Regions from separate parts of the Streptomyces sp. NPDC050732 genome, predicted to be linked through region 1. Evidence: riboswitches for the same ligand, from Rfam matches in the RefSeq annotation. Region 1 holds a riboswitch; each other region holds the start of a gene.
What was found. Region 1 has a riboswitch for thiamine pyrophosphate ahead of AB0H82_RS19200 (thiamine ABC transporter substrate-binding protein). Riboswitches for the same ligand answer to the same signal wherever they lie in the genome.
Positions count from the first base shown of each region.

Region 2: it holds a riboswitch for thiamine pyrophosphate, as region 1 does, so the genes downstream of both, thiO (glycine oxidase ThiO) here and AB0H82_RS19200 (thiamine ABC transporter substrate-binding protein) in region 1, are expected to answer to the same signal.
Region 3: it holds a riboswitch for thiamine pyrophosphate, as region 1 does, so the genes downstream of both, thiC (phosphomethylpyrimidine synthase ThiC) here and AB0H82_RS19200 (thiamine ABC transporter substrate-binding protein) in region 1, are expected to answer to the same signal.

Region 1 is NZ_JBFAHP010000019.1:112,189-116,261, forward strand. Features, by position in the region: gene AB0H82_RS19195 (iron ABC transporter permease) at 1-533, opposite strand, end outside; gene AB0H82_RS19200 (thiamine ABC transporter substrate-binding protein) at 608-1,702, opposite strand; TPP riboswitch at 1,779-1,895, opposite strand; gene rlmN (23S rRNA (adenine(2503)-C(2))-methyltransferase RlmN) at 1,940-3,046, opposite strand; gene AB0H82_RS19210 (phosphatidate cytidylyltransferase) at 3,139-4,073, opposite strand, start outside.
Region 2 is NZ_JBFAHP010000013.1:167,424-171,496, forward strand. Features, by position in the region: gene AB0H82_RS14650 (Rv2175c family DNA-binding protein) at 1-55, opposite strand, end outside; gene AB0H82_RS14655 (FAD-dependent oxidoreductase) at 107-1,342, opposite strand; TPP riboswitch at 1,473-1,586, shown strand; gene thiO (glycine oxidase ThiO) at 1,584-2,813, shown strand; gene thiS (sulfur carrier protein ThiS) at 2,810-3,022, shown strand; gene AB0H82_RS14670 (thiazole synthase) at 3,029-3,832, shown strand; gene pknB (Stk1 family PASTA domain-containing Ser/Thr kinase) at 4,007-4,073, shown strand, end outside.
Region 3 is NZ_JBFAHP010000012.1:168,796-172,868, forward strand. Features, by position in the region: gene thiC (phosphomethylpyrimidine synthase ThiC) at 1-1,338, opposite strand, end outside; TPP riboswitch at 1,331-1,486, opposite strand; gene AB0H82_RS13830 (YibE/F family protein) at 1,558-3,000, shown strand; gene AB0H82_RS13835 (SsgA family sporulation/cell division regulator) at 3,149-3,586, opposite strand; gene AB0H82_RS13840 (IclR family transcriptional regulator C-terminal domain-containing protein) at 3,690-4,073, opposite strand, start outside.

The sequences.
Region 1 (4,073 bases):
AGCGCCGGCAGCGTCACGGTCCGCCAGGCCGTCCAGCGCGAGGCACCGAGCATCCGCGCGGCCTCCTCCTGCCGCGGGTCGAGCTGCGACCAGAGCCCGCCGACGGTCCGCACGACGACCGCGTAGTTGAAGAAGACGTGCGCGAGCAGGATCGCCCACACGGTGGTGTCGAGGCGTACTCCCCACAGCTCGTCGAAGAGCCCGCCCCGCCCGATCAGCGCGAGGAAGGCCGTCCCGACGACGACGGTCGGCAGCACGAACGGCACGGTGACGACGGCCCGCAGCAGCCCCTTGCCGGGGAACTCGAAGCGCGCGAAGACGTACGCGCCGGGGAGCGCGATCAGCAGCGTGAGCGCGGTCGACGCGAGCGCCTGCCAGGTGGTGAACCACAGCACGTGCCGGATGTCGGACTGCCCGAGCACGTCCGTGATCCGTCCGAACTGCCAGGCGCCGTCGACATGCAGTCCGCGCGCGACGATCGCCGAGACCGGGTAGGCGAAGAAGAGCGCGAAGAACGCGACGGGCAGGGCCATCAGGCCGAGCCGCGCCGCGCTCCCGCGACCGGCCCCCGCGCGGGAGCGTGCCTTGGTCCCGTCGGCTGCTTCGGTTACTTCAGTACGAGCGAGGTCCACGACTTGATCCACGGCTCGCGGTTGTCGGCGATCTTCTTCGGGTCCATGGTCTGCGGCGCGTCGACCGTCACGCCGTGCTCGGTGAACAGCTTCGGCAGCTTGGTGCCCTCGCGCACCGGGTTCACGAACATCTTCAGCGGCATGTCCTCCTGGAACTCCTTGCCCGCGAGGAAGTCGAGGAGCGCCTTGCCGCCCTTCTCGTTCCTCGCGCCGCTCAGCAGGCCCGCGTACTCGACCTGGCGGAAGCAGGTGCCGGTCGCGACGCCGGTCGGCGCCTGCTTCGGCTGCGGCTCTCCGTAGAGGACCTCTACGGGCGGCGAGGAGGCGTAGGAGACGACGAGCGGCCGGTCGCCCTTGGCCTTCTTGCCGCCGGCGGACCCGGAGAACTCCTCGTTGTAGGCCTGCTCCCAGCCGTCGACGACCTTCACGCCGTTGGCCTTGAGCTTCTTCCAGTAGCTCTCCCAGCCCTTGTCGCCGTACTTCGCGGCGGTGCCGAGCAGGAAGCCGAGCCCGGGCGAGGAGGTCGACGCGTTCTCGGTGACGAGCAGGTTCTTGTACGCGGGCTTGGCCAGGTCCTCGAAGGACTTCGGCGGCGCCAGCTTCTTGTCGGCGAAGTACTTCTTGTCGTAGTTCACGCAGATGTCGCCGCTGTCGACGGGCGTCACCCGGTGCTTGTCCTGGTCGACGCGGAACTCCGGCTTGATCTTCTCCGCGCCCTTGGCCTCGTACGACTGGAAGAGTCCGTTGTCGAGCGCCCGCGACAGAAGCGTGTTGTCGACGCCGAAGAAGACATCGCCCTGCGGGTTGTCCTTGGAGAGGATCGCCTTGTTCACGGCGGCGCCCGCGTCACCGTCCTTCAGGACCTTGACCTGGTACCCGGACCGCTTCTCGAAGTCCTTCAGCACGTCCTTGGAGACGTTGAAGGAGTCGTGGCTGACGAGCGTCACGCTCTTGGAGTCGGACCCTCCGGAACCGCTGTCGGAGCTGCCGCACGCGGAGACCGCGACGAGCCCGACGCCCACCGCCACGGCGGTGAACGAAACCTTCTTGGTGGTGCCCCTGGTGCTCACTGGTTTTCCTCCTGGGTGACCAGGAAGAGACGCGGCCCCGCCCGCGGGCCCGTGGCACGCGGGCAGGGCGCTACAGCTTGAGTGATGCCCGAACTTCCTACCCAGAATGACCTGGGCGAGGTTCAGAGGGTCTGCGGCCCACCTGTCCGAGGTGCCGCACTCTCAGCGCTGTGGCGCTCCCCTGTCGGAATATGCAGATGTGTGCACGCCCTCCCACGAGGGAGTACGCCCGTCAGACTACCTCTCGGCCGCGGCGAGCTGGCCGCACGCTCCGTCGATCTCCTGACCCCGGGTGTCCCGAATCGTGACCGGCACACCATGGGCGGCGATGGCCTCCACGAACGCCTTCTCGTCCTCGGGCCGCGAGGCCGTCCACTTGGAGCCCGGCGTCGGGTTCAGCGGAATCAGGTTCACGTGGACCGGCTTGCCCTTGAGCAGCCGGCCGAGCCGGTCACCGCGCCATGCCTGGTCGTTGATGTCCCGGATCAGCGCGTACTCGATGGAGAGGCGACGGCCCGACTTCGCGGCGTACTCCCAGCCGGCGTCGAGGACCTCCCGCACCTTCCACCGCGTGTTGACGGGCACGAGCGTGTCGCGCAGCTCGTCGTCCGGCGCGTGCAGGGAGATCGCGAGGCGGCACTTGAAGCCCTCGTCCGAGAACCGGTGGATGGCGGGCACGAGCCCCACCGTCGACACCGTGATGCCGCGCTGCGAGAGCCCGAGGCCGTCGGGCTCCGGGTCGGTGAGGCGCCGGATGGCACCGGTCACGCGGTTGTAGTTGGCGAGCGGCTCCCCCATCCCCATGAAGACGATGTTGGAGAGCCGGGCGGGCCCACCCGGAATCTCCCCGTCCCGCAGCGCGCGCATGCCGTCCACGATCTGGTGCACGATCTCACCGGTCGACAGGTTCCGGTCGAGGCCGGCCTGTCCGGTGGCGCAGAACGGGCAGTTCATGCCGCACCCGGCCTGCGAGCTGATGCACATGGTGACCCGGTCCGGGTACCGCATCAGGACCGACTCGACGAGGGTCCCGTCGAAGAGCCGCCACAGCGTCTTGCGGGTCGTGTCGTCGTCACAGCTGATGTGCCGCACCACGGACATCAGGTCGGGCAGCAGCGCCTCGCGGAGCTTGTCGCGCGCACCGGCGGGGATGTCGGTCCACTCGGCCGGGTCGTGCGCGTACCGCGCGAAGTAGTGCTGGGACAGCTGCTTGGCACGGAACGGCTTCTCGCCGATGGCGGCGACGGCTTCCTTGCGCTCGGCGGGCGTGAGGTCGGCGAGATGCCGCGGGGGCTTCTTGGCACCGCGGGGCGCGACAAAGGTGAGTTCTCCGGGTACAGGCATGGTCCTTCCAGTGTCGCAGACATACGACAAGGGGCTCGCCGCCCTGTGGACAACGAACCCCTCACGCACATCTACGCAGGTCAGCCCTGGTGTCACCCGGAGCCGACAAAGACCACGAGCAGCAGCCAGACCACCGGCGCCGTCGGCAGCAGCGAGTCCAAGCGGTCCATGATGCCGCCGTGGCCCGGCAGCAGCGTGCCCATGTCCTTGATGCCGAGGTCCCGCTTGATCATCGACTCGCCGAGGTCGCCGAGCGTGGCGCTCGCCGCGACCGCGAGGCCGATCAGCAGCCCCTGCCACCACGTCCCGCCGTCGATCAGGAACTCCATGCAGAGCGCGCCCGCGGCCATCGCGAAGGTGACCGCGCCGACCAGGCCCTCGCGGGTCTTGCCGGGGCTGATGCGCGGCGCCAGCTTGTGCTTGCCGAAGCGCCAGCCGATCGCGTACGCGCCCGTGTCGCTGACCACCGTGAGGAGCAGGAAGGTGAGCACCCGCTGCGGACCGTCGTCCGCGGCCAGCATCAGCGCCACGAACGTGGCGAGGAAAGGCACGTAGAAGGCGGCGAAGACCCCCGCCGTGACGTCCTTCAGATAGCCGTCGGGCGGCTCGGTCATCCGCCAGACCAGCACGGCGAGCGCGGTGAGCGCCATCGCTACCCACGCACCCTCGGGCCCGCGCACGTATCCGGCGACGACCATCGCCGCGCCGCCCACCGCGAGCGGCACGAGCGGCGCCTTGATGCCCTTGCGCTCCGCCAGACGGGAGGTCAGCTCCCAGAGGCCCACCACGACGGCGACCGCTATGACGCCGATGAAGACGGCCTTCACGATGAACAGCGACGCGACGATCACCGCGCCGAGGCCCACGCCCACCCCTATGGCCGCCCCGAGATCCCGGCCCGCGCTCTTCTTCTGCGGTGCCGCCGGGGCGGGCTTCGGCTGTGGTGCGCTGGGCATGGGCTCCTGCGGAGGCTCGTCACGGAACAGGGGGCCGCCCATCCGAGTGGCCCCCCGGTCGTCGTCCTGGT
Region 2 (4,073 bases), on a different contig from region 1:
GGAGGTGCAGCCAGGCGGGGACAAGAGCGTCAGTCTTTGCGTCAATCTCGGTCACCGTCCCAGCGTATCTCTGGCCGGTGACACGCACCGGACGGCGGCCGTCCGGCTACCGGACCGCCTTCTTCAGGGGCACCGCCGGATCCGCCGTCAGAGCCGGGTCCAGCCGGGCGCCCGACTCGATCAGCCTGCGCCCCTGGGCCAGGTCCCTGGGGCGGCCCACCGCGAGGACCGCCACCAGGGCGCCCTCCCGCAACCAGCACACCGACCAGGCCACCCCCGACGGGTCGCCGCGCCACACCAGCTCGTCCGCCGATGCGTGGTGGCCCGCGTACTGCACGAAGCGGCCGAACTGCTCCGACCAGAAGTACGGCACGGGGTCGTACGCCGCGGGTGTCTCGCCGATGATGTTCGCCGCCACCGTGCGCGGGCCCTGCAGGGCGTTGTCCCAGTGGTGGACGAGCAGACGCTCGCCGTACCTTCCCGAAGGGAAGGAGGAGCAGTCGCCGACCGCGTACACGTCGGGCGCCGAGGTGCGCAGCCCGTCGTCGGCCACGACCTCCCTGTGGCTGCCCAGCTCGATCCCGGAGCCGGTCAGCCAGGCCGTCGCGGGCCGCGCCCCGATGCCGACGACGACGGCGCCCGCGGGCAGCCGGGTCCCGTCGGACAGGACGACGGTGCCCGGTTCGACACGCTCCACGCGCGCGTGGGTGCGCAGGACCGCTCCGGAGTCCGCGTACCAGCCCGTCATGGGGGCCGCGACCTCTTCGGGCAGCGCCCCGGCGAGCGGCCGTGCGGCGGCCTCGACCACGGTGACGGAACAGCCCGCCTCACGCGCGGCGGTCGCGAACTCCGCGCCGATCCAGCCCGCCCCGACGACCACGATCTCCCGCTGCTCGGCGAGGACAGGGCGCAGCCGCTCGGCGTCGTCCAGGGTGCGCAGCAGGTGGACGCCGGGGACTCCCTCGGTGCCGGGCAGCCGGATCGGTTCGGCGCCGGTCGCGAGGACCAGGACGTCGTACGCGAGGGGGCCGTCGGCGGTGTCCAGCTCGTGGTCGGCGGGGCGCACGCCGGTGACCTCGCGGCCCAGGACCAGCTCGATGCCGAGCGCCTCGAAGTCGATGTCGAAGGCGGAGCCCTCCGCCTTGCCGAGCAGCACCGCCTTGGACAGCGGCGGCCTGTCGTACGGCTGGTGCGGCTCCGCCCCGACGACGGTGACCGGACCGGCGAACCCCTGTTCGCGCAGGGCCACCGCGGTCTGCACCCCGGCCATTCCGGCTCCGACGATGACGACGCGCCGCGCCGCCTGCCGCTGACTTCCGCTCTGCCTCTGCTGCTCGCTCACCCGATCACTGTAGGGCGGCGTGCCGCGGCGCCTTGAGATGGCTGCGGGGAGATCTCTGACACACCGTCACCGCCCATACCCGGACAGCTCCCCTACTGCCACGCGAAGCGACGGGCTAGGGTGGCCGGTGCAGAGCACTCGCGGGAGCCCGGGCGCACCGGGCTGAGAGGGAGGCTGGGACGGCCTCCGACCGTACGAACCTGATCCGGGTCATGCCGGCGAAGGGAGGGGCTGGACGCCCATGCATCCACGTACGCCACCAGCGCGTCCGAGTACGACACCACCATCCGCCACCTCTGACGTCCTCGTCGTCGGAGGCGGCGTCATCGGCCTGGTCACGGCCTGGCGGGCCGCTCAGCGCGGGCTCTCCGTCGCGCTCGTCGACCCCGCGCCGGGCGGGGGCGCCGCGCAGGTCGCCGCGGGCATGCTGGCCGCCGTCACCGAACTCCACTACGGCGAGCAGACGCTGCTCGGCCTCAACGTCGAGTCCGCCCGCCGCTATCCCGCCTTCGCCGCCGAGCTGACCGAGGCGAGCGGACGGGACCTCGGCTATCGCGCGTGCGGCACGCTCGCCGTCGCGCTCGACTCCGACGACCGCGCCCACCTGCGCGAACTGCACGCCCTGCAGCGCCGTTCGGGGTTGGAGTCCGAGTGGCTGAGCGGCCGCGAGTGCCGCCGTCTTGAGCCGATGCTCGCTCCGGGCGTACGGGGCGGGCTGCGGGTCGACGGCGACCACCAGGTCGACCCGCGCCGGCTCGCGGCGGCGCTCGTGGTGGCCTGCGAGCGGGCCGGTGTGGCCTTCCACCGCGCGTGGGCCGAGCGCCTCTCGGTCGTACGCGACCGGGCGCGCGGCGTCGTCCTGGCGGACGGCACCGAGCTGGGCGCGGGCCTGACGGTGCTCGCGGCGGGCAGCCTCAGCGGGCGTCTCGGGGGCGTGCCGGAGGACGTCCTGCCGCCCGTGCGGCCCGTGAAGGGCCAGGTTCTGCGGCTGACGGTGCCGGAGCCGTACGCGCCGTTCCTGAGCCGCACCGTGCGGGCCGTGGTGCGCGGCAGCCACGTCTACCTCGTGCCGCGTGAGAACGGCGAGCTCGTCGTCGGCGCGACCAGCGAGGAGCTCGGCTGGGACACCACGGTGACCGCCGGCGGCGTCTACGAACTCCTGCGGGACGCGCACGAACTGGTCCCCGGCATCACGGAACTGCCGCTGACCGAGACCTGCGCGGGTCTGCGCCCCGGCTCCCCCGACAACGCGCCGCTGCTCGGCCCGACGCGGCTCGCCGGACTCCACCTGGCCACCGGCCACCACCGCAACGGCATCCTCCTGACGCCCCTCACGGGTGACGTCATGGCGCACGCCCTGACCACCGGTGAACTGCCGGACGTGGCGCGTCCGTTCACCCCGCGCCGCTTCGCCGAGCCCTCCCCCGTACCCCCTCCCGCCACGCCGCACTTCACGGAGCAGCACGCATGAGCACGCCCTTCGCCGTTTCCGTCAACGGGGAGGCACGCGACGTGGCCTCGGGCACCACGCTCGAAGCCGTCGTGGCCACCCTCTCCTCGGCGCACTCCGGTGTCGCCGCCGCCGTCAACGAAACCGTCGTCCCGCGCGCGCAGTGGCCCACCACGACGCTCGCCGCCGGCGACCGCGTCGAAATCCTCACCGCCGTCCAGGGAGGCTGAACCACCATGGCAGACGACCCCTTCGTCATCGGCGGGCTCACCCTCTCCTCGCGCCTGATCATGGGCACGGGAGGGGCGCCCAGCCTCGACATCCTGGAGCGGTCCCTGATCGCGTCCGGCACGGAGCTGACCACCGTCGCGATGCGCCGCCTCGACCCGGGCGTGCAGGGTTCCGTGCTCTCCGTCCTCGACCGGCTCGGCATCCGCGTGCTGCCCAACACGGCGGGCTGCTTCACGGCGGGCGAGGCCGTCCTCACGGCCCGGCTCGCCCGCGAGGCGCTCGGCACGGACCTGGTGAAGCTGGAGGTGATCGCCGACGAGCGCACCCTGCTGCCCGATCCCGTCGAGCTCCTGGACGCCGCCGAGACCCTGGTGGACGACGGTTTCACCGTGCTGCCCTACACGAACGACGACCCGGTGCTCGCGCGGAAGCTGGAGGACGTGGGCTGCGCGGCGATCATGCCGCTCGGCTCGCCCATCGGCTCCGGGCTCGGCATCCGCAACCCGCACAACTTCCAGCTGATCGTGGAGCACGCGCGCGTGCCGGTGATTCTCGACGCGGGGGCGGGCACGGCGTCCGACGCGACGATCGCGATGGAGCTGGGGTGCGCGGGTGTGATGCTCGCCTCCGCGGTGACGCGGGCGCAGGAGCCGGTCCTGATGGCCGAGGCCATGCGGCACGGCGTCGAGGCGGGGCGGCTCGCGCACCGGGCCGGGCGGATTCCGCGGCGGCACTTCGCGGAGGCGTCGTCTCCTGCGGAGGGCATGGCCCGGCTGGACCCGGAGCGGCCGGCCTTCGGGGCGCCTTAGGGGGTGCCGGGATCTGTCCGTTCGCGGCTCACCGCCGGTGGGGGCTTGTCGCGCAGTTCCCCGCGCCCCTTACGGGGCGCGGTCGCCCTGGCGCCTGTCACAGCTCGGCTGCAGTAGCGCCATGAGCATGCCCGCCCCGGCCGGGGTGTCGGTGGCTGCTCGTAGACTCCCTCCGTGGACACGACCCTTCAGGACCCGCTCGTCGGGCAGCTGCTCGACAGCCGTTACCGCATCGACGGGC
Region 3 (4,073 bases), on a different contig from region 1:
GGAGGTGATGTGGTCGTAGGCGGGCGCGATGTCCGTGGTCAGCGGGCCGAGCGTGTAGAACGGCGCCTCCTCGCAGATCTCCTGCTGGAGGTCGATGTTCTCCTTGATCTTGTGCATCGGGACGTGACCGGGGCCCTCGATCATCGTCTGTACGTTATGACGCTTGGCGATCGTGTTGAGTTCCCCGAGGGTCCGCAACTCGGCGAACTGCGCCTCGTCGTTGGCGTCCGCGATCGAACCGGGCCGCAGGCCGTCGCCGAGCGAGTACGTCACGTCGTACGCCGCGAGGATCTCGCAGAGCTCCTCGAAGTGCTCGTAGAGGAAGCTCTCCTTGTGGTGCGCGAGGCACCAGGCGGCCATGATCGAGCCGCCGCGCGAGACGATGCCGGTCTTGCGGCGCGCGGTGAGCGGAACGTACGGAAGTCGTACGCCCGCGTGCACCGTCATGTAGTCCACGCCCTGCTCGGCCTGTTCGATGACCGTGTCCTTGTAGATCTCCCAGGACAGCTCCTCGGCCTTGCCGTCGACCTTCTCCAGGGCCTGGTAGAGCGGCACGGTGCCGATCGGCACGGGGGAGTTGCGCAGGACCCACTCGCGGGTCGTGTGGATGTTGCGGCCGGTGGACAGGTCCATGACCGTGTCGGCGCCCCACTGGGTCGCCCAGGTCATCTTGTCCACCTCCTCCTCGATGGAGGAAGTGACCGCGGAGTTGCCGATGTTGGCGTTCACCTTCACCAGGAACTTCTTGCCGATGATCATCGGCTCGATCTCCGGGTGGTTGACATTGGCGGGGATCACCGCGCGCCCCGCGGCGACCTCTGTCCGGACGATCTCCGGGTCCATGTTCTCGCGGATCCCGATGAACTCCATCTCGGGCGTGATCTCGCCGCGGCGGGCGTACGCCAGCTGCGTCACCGCCTGCCCCTGACGGCCGCGGCGCGGCTGGCGGGGGCGGCCGGGGAAGACCGCGTCGAGGTTCTTGAGTCCGCCGCGGGGCGAGGTGTGCTTGATGCCGTCGTCCTCGGGACGGGGCGGGCGGCCCACGTACTCCTCGGTGTCGCCGCGGGCGATGATCCAGTTCTCCCGCAGCGGCGGCAGTCCGCGGCGGACGTCGGTCTCGGCCGACGGGTCGGTGTACGGGCCCGAAGTGTCGTACAGGGTCACGGCCTTGCCGTTGGTGAGGTGCACCTGGCGGACCGGCACCCGCAGGTCGGGGCGCGAACCCTCGACATACGCCTTGTGCCAGCCGATGGACTTCCCGGCCCCGTCAGCCGCGACTGTGCTCTCAGAGTGCTCGTCGCTGCTGGAGGCAGGCGTGCGTGCGTCCGATGTGGTCATGAGACCTACTCCCTACGCCGGCATTACCCGGTAACAGGTTCGGCGGTCGACGCAGCGAATCCCGTACGTTTCGTGCACTCTTCGTGCCGTTTCGTACGGAGGTCAGCGCCCTCTCAGCCCGGTGCTCCGAGCTCCCGCGATTGCAAAGGTGGCTCCACGCTAGCGTCATGTCGGCCGCGCTGAACAGAGGGCCCCCTCCGTTCTTGCGATGATCGGTCAGTGACCACCACACAGCCGCCGCCTCCGCCGCCCCCGCAGCCGCCCTCCTCCGGGATGCCTCCTGAGGGGCATGGACATGGGTCCGGACACGGAAATGGGTCCGGGTCCGGGCACGGGCATTCCCACAGCCACGGCCCGGCCGCGCCCGTCTCCAAGCATCTGCGCAAGGTCATCGCCGCGGTCCTGATCCCCTTCGCCACCGCGGTCGTCGTGGGGCTCATGGTGCTGTGGCCCGGCGGCACGCCCTCGCACGAGCGGACCGGCGTCGGTTTCGACCGGCAGACGCAGTCGGCGAAGGTGACGAAGGTGCAGGAGCTGCCCTGCAAGGACCTCAGCCCCTCACAGCCCCCGCCGACCGGCGACACCTCCACCCCGGAGGGCCAGTCCGCGCAGTCCCGGGCCGAGGGCACCTGCAAGAAGGCGACGATCGAGGTGAGCAGCGGCAAGGACAAGGGCCGCACCTTCATTGAGTTCATCCAGCCGGACTCGCCCCGGCAACTCCGCAAGGGCCAGGAGGTGGTGGTCGCCTACGAGCCCAAGGCGCCCGAAGGCCTGCAGTACTCGGTCACCGATGTGAACCGCAAGATCCCGATGGCGCTGCTCGCCGGCATCTTCGCGCTCGCCGTCGTCGTGGTGGGACGGCTGCGCGGCGTGATGGCCCTGGTCGCGCTCGCCATCAGCTTCATGGTGCTCACGTTCTTCATCCTGCCGGCGATCCTGCAAGGTTCGAATCCGCTGGTGGTGGCGGTGATCGGGGCGAGCGCCATCATGCTGATCGCGCTCTATCTCTGCCACGGCCTCACGGCTCGCACATCGGTCGCGGTACTCGGCACGCTCATCTCCCTCCTGCTGATCGGGCTGCTCGGCTCGCTCTTCATCGGCTGGGCCGCCCTCACCGGCAACACGGACGACAACACCGGCCTCATCCACGGCCTGTACCCGTCCATCGACATGAGCGGCCTCCTGCTCGCGGGCGTCATCATCGGCTCGCTCGGCGTACTCGACGACGTCACGGTCACCCAGACCTCCGCGGTCTGGGAACTGCACCAGGCCAACCCGACGATGGGCTGGCGCGGCCTCTACCGCGCGGGCATCCGCATCGGCCGCGACCACATCGCCTCGGTCGTCAACACCCTCGTCCTCGCCTATGCGGGCGCCGCGCTGCCCCTGCTGCTGCTCTTCTCGATCGCTCAGTCCAGCGTGGGCACGGTGGCCAACAGCGAGTTGGTCGCCGAGGAGATCGTGCGCACCCTCATCGGCTCGATCGGCCTGGTCGCCTCGGTACCGGTGACGACCGCGCTGGCCGCCCTGGTCGTCTCGGCGGACCGCACGTCCGGTATCGGTGCGGGCGTCGGCGCCACCGGTGCCGGCTCCGGTGGCGAGGGCCGTGGGACTGGAGCCCGGCCTTCCCGCGGCGGGAAGGGGCGCCGCCGCAAGCGGTGACCGCGGCGCCGACAGCCCCGGCTGCGATCCATACCGTCGATGCGGTGGGTGCGGTCGATGCGGTCGATGCGGTCGATGCGGTGGGTGTAGTCGATGCCGTGAAATGCACCAAAATGCCTATGGCTCTCCTCCCGTTGACGACGCCGAATCAGCCCGCGTTCTGCTCCTCCGCGAGGATCCGGTCGAGTGCCTCGTCGAGGTGCGTCTCGAAGTCGGCGAGCGCCCGCTCCTGCCCGAGCGGCACCAACTTGTCCGTGCGGTCGAGGAAGGCGAGCAGCGGTGGGATGCCCACCCGGAACAGCGCCCGATCCGCACCGACCTGAAGCCTGATGAGGGCCTCGTCGAGCAGGCCGGAATCGGTCGGCTCGACACGCACGTCTCCGTCCCCGCACGGCCTCCCCACTCCGTCGATCAACAGCTCCCGCCCGAAGGCCCAGGTCACCGGCGTGTCCCCCGGCAGGTGAAACGTCAGCCGCACGGCATAGGGATCGTCGATCTCATAGCGCAGCTCCACCGGGATACGGAACGACAGCTCCTCGGAAACGAGGAAGCTCATCATGACCTCTGCCTGCACCGTCTCGCCCATCGCGCGCTACCCCGTCGCTTCTCCATCAACTGGCCAGGGACCAACTCCCTGGCACCAAGGGAATCTTGCTCAACGTGCGCATCAGATCACAAGGAGTGAGTTTTCAGATGCTGATAGAGAAGGCGAGTGTCCCTAGTAGCTTTCCGACCTCCCGTTGCAACTGGTGGGCTGCGGGCAGCAACCGGTCGGCTTGGCTGGAGGGAACAGAAATGGCCATGGTCGCCGCGGTGTCACCCGCTGTGATCGGGATCGCCGCGCAGACCGTCCCGAGGGCGTACTCCTGACGCTCCACGACGGGCCGCATCCGCTCCCTCGATTCGAGCCGCCGCTTGAACGTGTGGTCGTCCCGGACCGAGTAGCGCGTGATCGACTGGACCGGGTAGCGGTCGAGGTGGTCCTGTCGCGCGTCGTCGTCGAGCTGACCGAGGAGACACTGACCGATCGCGTGGGCATGTCCTGTCTCCCGGAAGTCCGCCCACTCCTCCAC